One region of the Microbacterium sp. CR_7 genome, then DNA from elsewhere that is predicted to be linked to it. Evidence: predicted binding sites of a transcription regulator. Region 1 holds the regulator's gene; each other region holds the start of a gene.
The links. Region 1 encodes LexA, which represses DNA repair genes until DNA is damaged. Its sites were predicted from a motif close to TCGAACANNTGTTCGA; they were not measured.
Positions count from the first base shown of each region.

Region 2: RAC81_RS12225 (DUF222 domain-containing protein) is a predicted target of LexA. The motif match lies at 1,755-1,770, and genes of this name have one in related genera.
Region 3: recA (recombinase RecA) is a predicted target of LexA. The motif match lies at 1,949-1,964, and genes of this name have one in related genera.

Region 1 covers NZ_JAVAYF010000004.1:506,824-511,427, forward strand. Annotated here, with positions in the region: gene smpB (SsrA-binding protein SmpB) at 1-124, shown strand, start outside; gene RAC81_RS11640 (S9 family peptidase) at 125-1,990, opposite strand; gene lexA (transcriptional repressor LexA) at 2,042-2,728, opposite strand; gene RAC81_RS11650 (LysM peptidoglycan-binding domain-containing protein) at 3,020-3,382, shown strand; gene RAC81_RS11655 (histidinol-phosphate transaminase) at 3,420-4,514, shown strand; gene hisB (imidazoleglycerol-phosphate dehydratase HisB) at 4,511-4,604, shown strand, end outside.
Region 2 covers NZ_JAVAYF010000005.1:74,631-79,234, forward strand. Annotated here, with positions in the region: gene RAC81_RS12220 (glutamate-1-semialdehyde 2,1-aminomutase) at 1-269, shown strand, start outside; gene RAC81_RS12225 (DUF222 domain-containing protein) at 287-1,744, opposite strand; gene RAC81_RS12230 (hypothetical protein) at 1,890-2,339, shown strand; gene RAC81_RS12235 (ATP-binding cassette domain-containing protein) at 2,411-4,171, opposite strand; gene RAC81_RS12240 (enoyl-CoA hydratase/isomerase family protein) at 4,294-4,604, shown strand, end outside.
Region 3 covers NZ_JAVAYF010000001.1:303,475-308,078, reverse strand. Annotated here, with positions in the region: gene RAC81_RS01410 (regulatory protein RecX) at 1-276, opposite strand, end outside; gene recA (recombinase RecA) at 705-1,751, opposite strand; gene RAC81_RS01400 (DUF3046 domain-containing protein) at 2,022-2,246, opposite strand; gene RAC81_RS01395 (helix-turn-helix domain-containing protein) at 2,268-2,576, opposite strand; gene RAC81_RS01390 (CinA family protein) at 2,718-3,197, opposite strand; gene pgsA (CDP-diacylglycerol--glycerol-3-phosphate 3-phosphatidyltransferase) at 3,194-3,769, opposite strand; gene RAC81_RS01380 (DNA translocase FtsK 4TM domain-containing protein) at 3,769-4,604, opposite strand, start outside.

The DNA.
Region 1 (4,604 bases):
CAAGGTCGAGATCGCTCTCGCGAAGGGCAAGCGCGAGTACGACAAGCGGCAGACCCTGCGGGAGAGGCAGGACACGCGCGAGGCTGAGCGCGCCATGCGCCTGCGCAATCGCGTGGGCGAGTGATCAGTCAGCCGGGCTGAAGCCGAACACCCGGCCGAGGAACGCGAGTTCGCGCTCGAGAGCGTCGACGACGGTCTCCGCTGCTCGGAACCCGTGGCCCTCGGACGGATAGAGCACATACTCGTGCTCGACGCCGCGGGCCGCCAGTGCATCGCGGATCGCCTCCGACTGCGCCGGCGGAACGACCCGGTCCTCTCCGCCCTGCATGAGCAGCACGGGCACGTCGATGCGATCGGCCTGCGTGAGCGGTGAGCGCTCTTCGTAGAGGTCCTCCGCATCGGGAAGGGGACCGACGAGCCCTTCGATGTAGTGCGCCTCGAAGTCGTGGGAGTGTTCGACGAGCATCCGCAGGTCGGCGACGCCGTACCGACTGATGCCGGCGGCGAACGTGCCTCCGCGCACCAGGGCCGACAGCACGGTCCACCCGCCTGCCGAGCCGCCCTTGATCGCGATGCGGGCCGGGTCCGCCAACCCCGCGTCGACGAGCCCGCGCGCCGCGTCGATCACGTCGTCGACGTCGACGACGCCCCACGCGCCGTCCAGGCGCTCGCGGTACGCGCGCCCGTAACCGCTCGACCCGCCATAGTTGACGTCGAGCACGCCGATGCCTCGGCTGGTGTAGAACGCGACGGCCGAGGACGCGGCTCCGGTGACATGAGCGGTCGGACCGCCGTGCACGAGCACGATGTACGGAGGCTGCTCACCCTCGGGCGCGGTCGCCGAGGGGTTCGCCGGCGGGTAGGCGAAGGCGTGCACGGGGCCGTGAGCGCCCTCGACGACCAGAGCGGATGCCGTCGGCATCCACGCGGGGTCGGCCGGCGCGCCGCCGGCGACAGCCTCGACGGCGCCGGTGTCGACGTCGACGAGCCACAGGCCGGGAGCCCCGGTCGAGCTGGTGCCCGACAGGAGCACGCGCGACCCTGACGCATCATCGACGCTGACATGGCCGTCGGTCGGGACGCTCAGCGGCCGGACGCTGCCGTCGGGTGAGATCACGACGACCGCGTCTCGGCCGTTCGTGCGCACGGCCACGATCCGGCCGTCCTCCAGCACCCGGAACCAGCGGTTGCCGAGAACCCAGAGTCCGTAGCCGGTGTCGGCATCCGCCTCGGCGCCTGTCGCGGCCCTCGGAGCTGCCGGACGTCCGTCGTGATCGATGCGCACTCGGTGGAGCGCCCAGCGGCCGGACGGGTCGTCGGCGAACACGAGCTCGTCATCGTCCGCCCACTCCGGCTGCAGGGCGGCGCGGGTCGGAACGACCGTCGTGCGCGAGCCGTCGGCGATCGCGAGACGCGCCGACTGCCACGGCATCCGCGTCGCGTCCCACTCGACCCACGCGATCCGGCTACCGTCAGGCGACGGCGCAGGATGCGCGAAGAAGCCCTCGCCCTCGACGATCACCCGGACTGCGTCGGCATCGTCCGCGGCCGTTGCGTCGGTGGGGATCTCAACGATGGCACGGCGGTGCGGGTCGACGGTCAGGTCCTCGCGCACCGCGAACAGTCGCCCGTGCTGCAGGCGTAGACCGCCGTGAGCAGGTCCTGGCGGCGTGAGCGCCACGGGCTCGCCGCCCCGCGTCACCTTGCGCACGCGCTGGTCCTTCGCGTCGACGAAGTAGAGCGTTCCGTCGTGGTCGGCCGTCCAGGCGCCGCCGCCGTACTCGTGCACTCGCGAGCGCGCGCTCCACGGCGCCGGGAGCAGCTGGTCGCCGGTCGAACTCCGCACCGTCACGCGGCCGCCCTCGGCCGGGACCGACTCGCCCCACCAGACGTCGTCGCCGACGAACCGTGCGCCGTCGATGCGGGGCGATGAGGCGGCGACCGACGCGGGGGTGAAGGGAGACGGCCAGGAGCCGAACGGTGCGGGCATGCCTCGAGCCTAGGCCGCGCCGATGTTCCGGCGGGGCTTGAGCGGATGCTGTCAGACGGCGCGCAGGACGGCGACGACCTTGCCGAGCACCACGGCCTCGTCGCCGAGGATGGGCTCGAACGCCGAGTTGCGCGGCAGCAGCCAGGTGTGACCGTCGCGGCGGCGCAGCACCTTGACGGTCGCCTCGCCGTCGAGCATCGCCGCGACGATCTCGCCGTTCTCCGCGCTGTTCTGCGACCGGACGACGACCCAGTCGCCGTCGCAGATGGCGGCATCGATCATGGACTCGCCGGAGACCTTGAGCATGAACAGGTCGCCCTTGCCCACGAGCTGGCGGGGGAGCGGGAAGATCTCCTCGACCTGCTGGTCGGCTGTGATCGGTACGCCCGCGGCGATCCGGCCGACGAGGGGGACGAGTGCGGCGTCGCCGACCGGGGTCGCGACATCGGCGGGGTTCTCGGCGCCGGTGCCCGGCAGGTCGATGAGCACCTCCATGGCGCGCGTCTTGCCGGGATCTCGCCGCAGGTATCCGCTCAGCTCGAGCTGTCCGAGCTGGTGGGTCACGCTGGAGAGCGACTTGAGCCCGACGGCGTCGCCGATCTCGCGCATGCTCGGCGGGTAGCCGTAGCGGCTGATCGACGTCTGGATGACCTCGAGGATCGCCATCTGCTTGGGGCTGAGGCTCTTCCTCCGCCGAGTGCGCGGCGCCTCGGATTCGGGGGCGGAGATCTCGCTCATGGTGCTCCTCAGGTGTGCGGTATCGCGGTCCGGATTCGAATGTCGGTGGTCCGTGATGGGGTGTGCGTATCGAAACCGTATCCGAGAATCGGCCCGATCTGGAAGATCTGTTCGAGCGTGTCGGTCGATTCGGGGATCGGGTTTCGAAGAACTCTTGACAGATGTTCGAATTCGAAGATACCTTCGGAACGTAGCTTCGCATTCATGGCTCCCGGCCGAGTCGCGGATGCGAACGCTACGCCAACTTCATCGCCGGCGCAGACGCGCAGCGGTAGAGCAGAGGAGCACCAGATGAGCACCATCACCTTCAGCAGCGCAGCGGTCCTTCCGGCACGTCCGGCTACGCGCCTCCGGCTGACGGCGCGCGGTCGCCGCTTCCTGCTCGCTCTCGCCGCCGTCCCGCTCGCCGGGGGCATCGGCTTCGCGGCTCTGAGCGGGGGCACGGCCCTCGCCTCGAACGAGAGCGTCGCGACGGCATCGTTCGAGACCGTCACGGTCATGCCGGGCGACACCCTGTGGTCGATCGCCGAGAGCGTCGCGCCCGGCGCCGACCCGCGGGAGGTCATCGGCGACATCACCCGCCTGAACGTCCTCCAGGGCGGCGCGTTGCAGATCGGGCAGGAGATCGCGATCCCCGCGCAGTACTCCGAGTGATGTCACTCGGCAGCCCGCAGTCGCAGCGCGGCCTACCATGGGAAGGGTGACTGCATCACTCGCCGACCTGCCGCTTCGTGACGATCTTCGAGGCCTCACGCCCTACGGTGCTCCTCAGGCTCCACTTCCCATCGCGCTGAACGTGAACGAGAACACGCATCCGGTTCCGGATGCGGTGGCGAGCGACATCCTCGACGACATCGCCGTGGCGCTTCGCGACGTCAACCGCTATCCCGACCGCGAGTTCACCACCCTCCGCGAGGGTTTCGCGGAGTATCTCGGTCACGGCCTCGCGGCGGAGCAGATCTGGGCCGGCAACGGCTCCAACGAGGTTCTGCAGCACATCCTGCAGGCGTTCGGCGGGCCGGGGCGCACCGCTTTCAGCTTCGCGCCCACGTACTCGATGTACCCGCTCATCGCGAAGGGCACGGGCGCGACGTGGGTCGCCGGCACGCGCCAGTCCGACTACTCGCTCACTCCCGACGATGCCGCCGTGCAGGTCGAGGAGGCCGATCCCGATGTCATCCTCCTGTGCGCACCCAACAATCCCACCGGCACACCGCTGTCGCTCGATGTGATCGAGGCGGTATACGAGGCCAGCCGCGGGATCGTGGTCGTGGATGAGGCGTATCAGGAGTTCGCTCCGCACGACGCGCCATCGGCGTTGACCCTGCTCGGCGGGCGACCCCGCCTCGCCGTCTCCCGCACCATGAGCAAGGCCTTCGCCTTCGCCGGCGCGCGCGTCGGCTACCTCGCCGCCGATCCCGCGTTCATCGACGCCCTGCGACTCGTGCGGCTGCCCTACCACCTGAGCGCGCTCACGCAGGCCGCCGCCATCGCCGCGCTTCGCAACTCCGACGTGATGCTCGGCATGGTCGAGGAGATCGTCGAGCAGCGGAACCGCATCTCGGCGACGCTCGAGGCTCTCGGCTACACGCCGCACGAATCGTGGTCCAACTTCGTCCTCTTCGGCGGTGTGTCCGATCCGGCCTCCGTCTGGCAGCAGCTCTACGACCGCGGTGTGCTGATCCGTGACGTGGGCATCCCCGGTCACCTCCGCGTGACCGCAGGCACGGAGGCCGAGACGACCGCGTTCCTCGACGCGCTGGCCTCGATAGGATCGGCTTCATGAGCAGCACCGCCCTGACCCCGCGCACCGCGACGCGTGTGCGCAGCACCTCGGAGTCCACCGTCGAGCTCGAGCTGAACCTCGACGGCACCG
Region 2 (4,604 bases), on a different contig from region 1:
TGACGCACGCGATCGCCCACGCTGGAAGCCTCTTCAGCGCATCGTTCCGCGACGGCGCCCCGCGGGACTACGCCCAGGCGCAGGCGCAGGAGTCCTTCCGCTACGCCCCCTTCTTCCACAGCATGCGTGAGCAGGGCATCGCGCTGCCGCCGAGCGTCTTCGAGGCCTGGTTCCTCACCGCCGCTCATGGCGAGGGCGAGCTGCAGCGCATCGAGGCGGCGCTTCCGGCTGCCGCCGCGGCTGCTGCGGGCGCCCGCTCGGCGGGCTGACACGCTGACGTGAGCCATCACACGAACATCACTCGTCGTCGCGGCGAATCCCGGTAGCTCCGGCCCGACGGACTGAGCCAGTCGATCGTGCCGTCCGGCAGCTGTCGCGCCGACCACCGATGGTCGTCGGCGGTATCCGGATGCTTGAGCGCATGGTGCCCGCGGCAGAGGTGCGCGAGATTGTGGACGTCCGTGCGCCCGCCCTTCGCGTGGTCGTGGGTGTGATCGATTTCGCATCGGTGCACCGGCATTCTGCATCCGGGAAAGCGGCAGTGCTGGTCCCGCGCCCTGAGGAAACGTCGCATCGGCTCAGTCGGTGTGTACGTGTCGGTCTCGGTGACCAACCCACCCGCGTCGAGGAAAAGGCGCGACCAGCCGAGGTTCCGCCCGGCGAGGTCATGGGCGTGGTCGGGGTGCAGCGGTCCGTATCCGTCGAGCTCGGCGGGTCGTTCGTCGAGCCCGGCGAGCGTCGTCGCCGCGATCGTGACCTGGATGCGCCCCCGGATGTTGTCGAGCCCGGGGCCGTTCGCCGGGCTGGGCTCGGCTGCGAGCAGCAGGTCGGTCAACAGGTCGGCGCGCACCTGGTCGATCGTGCGCGAGTCCGCGGGGACGGGGTGGGCGTCGCAGTCGTCCCGGAAGTCATGACCCGAGGTCGAGGTGGCGGTGGGGGTGCCGGTGGCGGCGTCGGCGTCGCTTGAGGGCGCGAGGTGCCCGGGATCGGCTGTGAACGTGCCGTCAGCGAAGATCGCCGTCCGATCGAGCGAATCGAGGCGGGGCTCGACGCCTTGATCGCCCTCCGAGGCGGACGCCTCCGGCGTCTGCCGCGCTGCCACCACTCCGCGGGCGAGCTGCGTGAGCCGGTCCATGATCGCGACCGCGAGGTGCTCGGGCAGCACCACTGTGAGCAGCGCCAACCCATCGTCCACCGGCCGCATCGTCACGGTTCTCTCTGATCGCGAGCGCGCATGCCGCTCGACCACCGTGTCGCCTGCCAGCGCAGCGGCGAGGCGCTTCATGTGAGCGGCGGTGCGCGCCGGCGTCTCCGATTCCGCCACGACGCGAGCGGCCGTGTCGAAGGTGGCGAGAGCCGCGGCATCCGCTCGTCCGTTGTTGATCGCCTCGCGGACGATCCCGCTCGCTCGCACGATCTCCCGCACGTGCGCAGCACTGATCGCGCCCGCGCGGAACGCGGCCAGGACATGGGGTTGACCCTGCTCGAGGAAGGCGGCGTCGGTGAAGGCGAAGTCCATCGAGCCGTGCGCGATGCGCCCCGCCGCGGCGTACTCCGCGACCATCGAGCGCTCGATCATCGTGCGGTGCAACGGCTGCTCGACGGCATCCGCCTTCATCAGTCGCATGCGCTCGGCCAACAGATGCGAGGCCTGGGCCTCGAGTACGGCGATCTGACGTCGTGTCTCCAGCCACGCATCGAGCAGACCCGAGGGGTCGAGGTCGATCGTGGGAGTGGAAGCCATGCCTCGAGTTTAGTATCTTTGTTCGAATATTGAGCGGAACATCGGAATGGAGCGAAGAGCATATGACGGTCGCACACAACGGATCGTTGCGGTCCTGTGAAGAAGACGCAGACAACTGGCAGGGCACCGCTGGCAGACTGGACGCATGGTGACGTTGCTGCTGGACCAGACGCAACTCGAGGTCGTGCTCTCGCCGATCGAACGAGCAGCGAGCTTCCACCGTGACAACCTGCGGATCGTGCGCGAGACCATCACCAAGGTCCAGCTCACCGACGACGCCTGGACCTGGCTGCGCGGCGTCCCGAACCCCGGGACGCATATCCCGGGGATCCTCGCTGCCGGAACGTGGAAGGCCGCCGGCAGCACCGATTTCGTGCTCATCCGTCGCCATCGTCCGAGCGTCGTGATCGACCTCGACGGAGACGAGCAATTCCGGCGACTGATCCTGACGACGCGCCACGGCCTCTCACTCACGCAGGCGTTGCGCCTGCCGGTCTCCGAGGAACCCGCCGACGTCGAGGAGATCGTCGCCACGGCGCCCACGCCGGTGTCGAAGCCGCGCAAGCGTCCGGTCATCCGCCCTCGTCCCGCCTGAGGCCTCAGACAGAAGAATGCCTCCCCGCTGTCGGCGGGGAGGCATTCGGCTGTCAGACGGGTGCTGATTGCTCAGTAGTGGTGGTGCTCGTGGTCGCCCTCATGGTGCTCGTGGTCGCCCTCGTGGTGCTCGTGGTCGCCCTCGTGGTGCTCGTGGTCGCCCTCGTGGTGCTCGTGCACGCCCTCCTGCTGCGCGCCCGCACCTGCGCCCCCGATTCCTTCGCTCGGCGCCCAGGCGGGAACCTGATCGATCACGCCGGTGGCCGCGACGGACCACTGCGCATCGCGCTCGCCCGTCTCGGTCTGCTCCTCCGCGGTGGACGCGTCGCCGTGCGGATAGTCGCGCGGCTCGTCCTCGTAGTACGCGCGCGCTGCAGCCGCGAGCATCGAGCTCACCGCGGCCGAACGCGGGTCGGCGTCATCGTCCGTCTGCTCGCCGGACGCGTCGTCGGCCTGCTCGCCTGACTCGTCGTCGACCTGCTCGTCGGACTCGTCGTCGCGCTGCTCATCAGGCTCAGCGGCAGCGGCGACGTCGTCCGCATCATCCGCCGTGCCGAGGCCCGCGAAGACCTCGACGCCCGATTCCGGGGATCCGTCGGCGGCCTCGTCTTCCGCCGCACCCGTCTCGATCTGAGCCGAGCCGGCACCGAACAGGATGTCGTCGAAGGAAGGGCCTCCCTCGATGTCGGCCTCCGGTGCCGCGCTCGTGGGCGTCACCTCGTCGACGACGTCAGAAGCGGGCTCGGCCTCCGTGACGGGCTCGGCGTCCGCGTCCGTGGACGCACCTGCATCCGTCTCCGCAACAGCGAGCGACTCATCATCCGTCTCCGCGACGGCCTCGACATCGCCGGAGACGGGCTGGGCATCCACGCCAGCGCCGCCGGTGACCTCGTCCGCGACGACGTACTCGGATGCCGCGACGGCGGCGCGAGGCTCGAGCGTGCCGCCGCGCACGAGTTCGATGAAGACGTCTTCCAGAGTCGGACCGCGCTGCACGAGCGTGGTCAGGGCGATCCCTGCCGATGCCGCCACCGCGCCCACTCGGGCGGCGTCACCCCCGCGAGCGCGGAGTCCCGAGCGGAGAACCTCGATCTGGAACCCGGCTTCGAGCAGTGCCGCACGCAGCGCCGCACGATCGGCGGCATCGACGACCACGGAGCCGGCCGACGGATCCGCGAGCTTCTCGATGCCGCTCGACAGCATGAGGTGCCCCTTCGAGAGCACGAGGACGTTGTCGGCGACCTGCTCGACCTCGCTCAGTACGTGCGACGACACCAGCACGGTGCGCCCCTCGTCGGCGAGACGACGCATGAGCAGGCGCATCCAGCGGATGCCCTCGGGGTCGAGTCCGTTGGCAGGCTCGTCGAAGACGAGGGCGCCGGGGTCGCCGAGCAGAGCGTGGGCCACGCTGAGACGCTGTCGCATGCCGAGGGAGAAGCTGCCCACGCGACCCTCCGCTTCGTTCTCGAGCCCGACGAGCGCGAGCACTTCGCCGACGCGGGCGAGTGGGATGCCGTTGGCCTTCGCGGCCATCGTGAGCAGCCGGGCCGCGCTGCGCCGAGGACGGTACGACGTCTCCTCCAGCACGGAGCCGATCGTGCGCAGCGGGTGGCGCAGCTCGGAGTACGCGACGCCGCCGATCGTCGCCGTGCCGCTCGTGGCTCGCACCTGGCCGAGCAGGATGCGCAGCGTCGTGGTCTTCCCGGCGCCGTTCGGGCCGAGGAAGGCCGTGACGGCTCCCGGCTCGATCCGCGCGGAGAAGTCGGACACCGCCGTCACGTCATTGAAGCGCTTCGTCACGCGCGTGAACTCGAGCACCTGTCCGTCGGGCATCCGCGACCTCTCGTTTGCAATGGGCAGTTCCGTCTATCCTGCCGGAAAAGCCGTCCGATCGCGTATTTACCGCACGATCCGGTGCAAGGGCAAGCGTCGATCGAGCGGGTAGCCTGGCACGCGTGACCGATTCCACCACCGCGCCCCGGGTCCTCGTCCGCACGGAGGGAGCGCTGGGACGGCTCACCCTCAACCGCCCAGAGGCGATCAACGCGCTCGACCCAGGCATGATCGACCTGCTCACCGAGGCGCTCGAGGCCTGGCGCCACGACAGCGACGTGCAGATCGTGATGATCGACGGGGCAGGGGAGCGCGGGATGTGCGCCGGGGGAGACGTTCGCGCCCTGTACTCGCAGATCGTGGCGGGCGATACCGATGTCACCGCGGATTTCTTCCGCGCGGAGTACGCGCTCGACGCCCTCATCGCGGAGTA
Region 3 (4,604 bases), on a different contig from region 1:
TCCCCCGGTGACGAGTTGCTCGGCGAGAAGCGCATCGTCGAGGTAGCCGCGTCGCTCGAACTCCGAGACGACATCGTCGATCTGATGCGCGTCGAGACGTCGTCCGTCGCTCTCGAAACCGCGCAGCACGAGACGAGCTTCGGATACCGACAGTGATCGTGATCGCAGCTTGCGCACGAGCAGCTCCTCCGCTGCCGCGCGCGTCTCCTCATCGCTCTGATGAGACCGGGCACCCGCTGCACCCGCTTCGGATGCGTCGCTCGAAAAATCGAGCACGGCGTTGAGCGGACGCAGACGGGGAGTCCGTCCTGCCGCACCCCGCGCAGGATGACGGTCGCTCGGAGAGCCACCTGATTCCTCTTCACCCGCGGAGTGCGTGCGATCGTTGCCATCCCACGTCGACCGCCAGAGTCCCGCGTCCCCCGTGCGCCGGGGCACGACGGATTCCGCTGCGCGCCGCTTCTCATCGGAACGGTCGGTGGCCGTAGTGCTTCGAGACGGCCTGTGATCGTCCGTGCGGTGGTTCTGGTCGCCCGCTGAATCCGAGCCCGAAGTCCCGCGCCGGCCGCCGAAAAGCGGGGTCACGGGAGCGAGCCGCTCGGACTCGCCCCCATGGTCAGTCATCGCCCACTCCGGTCATCAGAGCACTCGGTTCTCATCAGAGCCCTCGGTTCCTCGGCCGTCGAACTGCCTCCGCATGGCTATTACGCGGGGCGGCGCTCAGCGAGCTCGTCGCCGGGAGCGGCAGCAGCCGGTCCGCCGATCCCGAGCTTCTGCTTGATCTGCGTCTCGATCGTGAGAGCGATGTCGGGGTTCTTGATCAGGAACGTGCGGGCGTTCTCCTTGCCCTGTCCGAGCTGATCGCCGTCGTAGGTGTACCACGATCCCGACTTCTTCACGATCCCGTGGTCGACGCCGAAGTCGATGAGACTGCCCTCGCGGGAGATGCCGACGCCGTAGAGGATGTCGAACTCCGCCTGCTTGAAGGGAGGGGCCATCTTGTTCTTGACGACCTTGACCCTGGTGCGGTTTCCGACAGCGTCGGTGCCGTCCTTGAGGGTCTCGATGCGCCGGATGTCCATGCGCACAGACGCGTAGAACTTCAGCGCCTTTCCACCGGCGGTGGTCTCCGGCGATCCGAAGAACACACCGATCTTCTCGCGCAGCTGGTTGATGAAGATCATCGTCGTGTTGGTCTGGTTGAGACCACCGGTCAGCTTGCGGAGCGCCTGCGACATCAGGCGGGCCTGGAGACCGACGTGCGAGTCTCCCATCTCGCCCTCGATCTCGGCGCGGGGCACGAGGGCCGCGACGGAGTCGATCACGATCAGGTCGATCGCGCCGGAGCGCACGAGCATGTCGGCGATCTCGAGCGCCTGCTCACCTGTGTCGGGCTGCGAGACGAGCAGCGCGTCGATGTCGACGCCGAGCTTGGCGGCGTAGTCGGGGTCGAGCGCGTGCTCCGCGTCGATGAATGCCGCGATGCCGCCGGAGCGCTGGGCGTTGGCGATCGCGTGCAGCGTGAGCGTGGTCTTACCCGAGGACTCGGGTCCGTAGATCTCCACGATGCGGCCGCGCGGGAGTCCGCCGACGCCGAGAGCGACGTCGAGAGCGATCGATCCGGTCGGAATCACGGCGACGGGTGCGCGCTCGTCACTGCCGAGCCGCATGACCGAGCCCTTTCCGAACTGCCGGTCGATCTGAGCGAGTGCGGTCTCGAGGGACTTCTCGCGGTCTGCGGGTGATGGCATGACGTGCTCCTTATGCTCGCGTGGTGCCGCCTGTAGGCTGTCGCGGTCGTCCCGGGATCGGGACGAACTCTCCGACAAGGCGTATGGCTCTTCGGCCTGTTCTCACCGTACGAGGGGCCACCGACATTGCATCGCGTGGGCCAGTGAACGGGGAGAACGAGATCTCCGAACCACTTGTGCAGAACGTTACGCCCATATCGAACACATCTTCGACGACACGCCGATGAAGACGTCGCGAATCTCGAAGCCGCTCCGTTCCGCCGTCGCGGCTCAGCGCTTGCGCGGCTCGAGCCGGCCGGCGCCGTGGCGGCGCTCGAGAGGCACATCCGTCTCGGCGCACAGCGCGAGCCAGATGTCGCGCGGAGGAATCCCCGCGTCCAAAGCATCCTCGGCCGTGCGACCGGACAGCTGCGTCAGCACGAGATCACTCACCAGTGACGACGCACGCCCACCGAATTCTGCCTCCACAGCGCGGAGGAACTCACTGCGACGCATGGAGGGTCGAAGAACCCGGCGTCAGTGGAGCGAGAGCTCGGGTTCGACGGCGGCCACAAGGTCGTCGGGGACGACGTCGGGGAACACCTGGATGCCCTCGAGAACCGAGATGCGGTCGCCGACCTCGCGCATGATCGTCGAGATGGGCACATCGAGGGCGTCCGCGACCGATGCGAGGATCTCGCTGGACGCCTCCTTCTGACCGCGCTCGACCTCGCTGAGGTATCCGAGGGCGACGGACGCCTTGCTCGCGACCTGTCGGAGCGTCCGCCCCTTCTGAAGACGGAAGTCCCTCAGAACATCGCCGATTTCCTGCCGTACGAGAATCATCGGAACCTCCTCCCAGATCGCCAACTCGAGGTCTCCCCCGATGGAATCGTCAGTCTAGTCGTATCGACTGTCACAGAATCTACCCTTGCACGCTGTGCTTTCGGTGTGAGCACATTTATGACAACGGGCACGTCCGTCTCGCTATTCCCGCGTCATCCGTCGGAGCAGCGAGAGCACGGCATCCACCGATTCGGCGCGGATCCTCGCGCGGTCGCCGTCGAATCGGAACGACTCGCTCGCCGAGCTCTCCGGGGTCACGACCGCGACGTGCACGGTGCCGACGGGCTGACCGTCGGGCGAGCCCGGTCCGGCGATGCCGGTCGTCGCGATCCCGACATCGGCTGGTCGCCCGACGCCGACGGCGTGCCGCACACCATCGGCCATCTGCAGCGCCACGCGCGGGTGAACGGGCCCGTGCGCCGCCAGCAGCGCCTCGTCGACTCCGAGCAGAGAGTGCTTGACCGGAGTCGCGTAGGCCACGACGGCCCCCCAGAGCGCTGCCGAGGCGCCGGGGACACTCACGAGCTCCGCCGCGACGGCGCCGCCCGTCAACGACTCGGCCACGCCCAGCGTCCATCCGCGGGCGGAGAGGGCCTCGACGACGTCGGAGGCGATCGTCACGCCGACCGCCTGGACCCTCTGACCTGGGCGACGATGTAGTCGATCCCGCTCGCAACCGTGAGGATCAGAACGATGATCATGAGCACGGCCGTGACGAGCACCCATGGCCAGAGGCCGACCACCACGTGCAAGGGCAGCAGCGCCCACCCGAGAGCGACACCCTGCACGGCAGTTTTGAGCTTGCCCATCCACGCCGCTGCGACCACGTGCTCCCTCGCGACCATCAGGCGGTGGATGGTGATCCCCCACTCACGCACGAGGATGACGACCACGACCCACCAGTTGAGTTCGGCGAGGATCGCCAGGCCGATGAAGCCGGCCCCCGTGAGGAGCTTGTCGGCGATCGGATCCCAGAGCTTGCCGAAGTCGCTGACGATGTCGTAGCGCCGGGCCAGGTAGCCGTCGACCCAGTCGGTGGAGATGGCCACGATGAAGAGGATCGCCGCGATCCAGCGCACGGTCAGATCGGCCAGGCCGTACGTGCCGCCGAGCAGGAGCAGAACGAAGAACAGGATCGCGAGCGGGATGCGGGCGACCGTGATCGCGTTGGGCAGCTGCCGAGGAATCGCCATCAGTCGCGTCCCGTCAAGCCCCAGGCGTCTTCGTCCCCCTCGGCCTCGACGACGGGCAGTCCTTCGAACTGCGCCTCCACGGGGTCGCGCTGGACAGAGGTTCCCGCAGCGGTTCCCGCAGCGGCCGGCGCTGCAGGGGCCGCGCCAGAGGGCGCCGGCACGTCTTCGCCGCGGAGCTTCGCCATGACCTGCGGAAGCTGCTCAGGGGTCGCGAGCACATCCCGAGCCTTCGATCCCTCCGACGGGCCGACGATCTCCCTCGATTCGAGCAGATCCATCAGGCGTCCTGCCTTGGCGAAGCCGACGCGCAGCTTGCGCTGCAGCATCGACGTGGAACCGAACTGCGACGACACGATGAGCTCGGCCGCGGCGAGGAGGAGTTCGAGGTCGTCTCCGATGTCCTCGTCGACCTCCTTCTTCTTGCTCGGCTCCATGGCCTCCTGCACGTCCGGCCGGTACTCGGGACGAGCCTGCCGCGTGACGTGCTTGACGACCGCGTCGATCTCCTTCTCGTCGACCCACGCACCCTGCAGGCGGAAGGGCTTGGACGACCCCATGGGCGAGAACAGGGCGTCACCCTGACCGATGAGCTTGTCGGCGCCGGGGCTGTCGAGGATCACGCGGCTGTCGGTGACGCTGGTGACGGCGAAGGCGAGACGGGATGGGACGTTGGCCTTGATCAGACCCGTCACGACGTCGACGCTCGGGCGCTGCGTGGCGAGGACCAGGTGGATACCTGACGCACGGGCGAGTTGGGTGATGCGGACGATCGAGTCCTCGACGTCACGCGGAGCGACCATCATGAGGTCGGCCAGCTCGTCGACGACCACCAGCA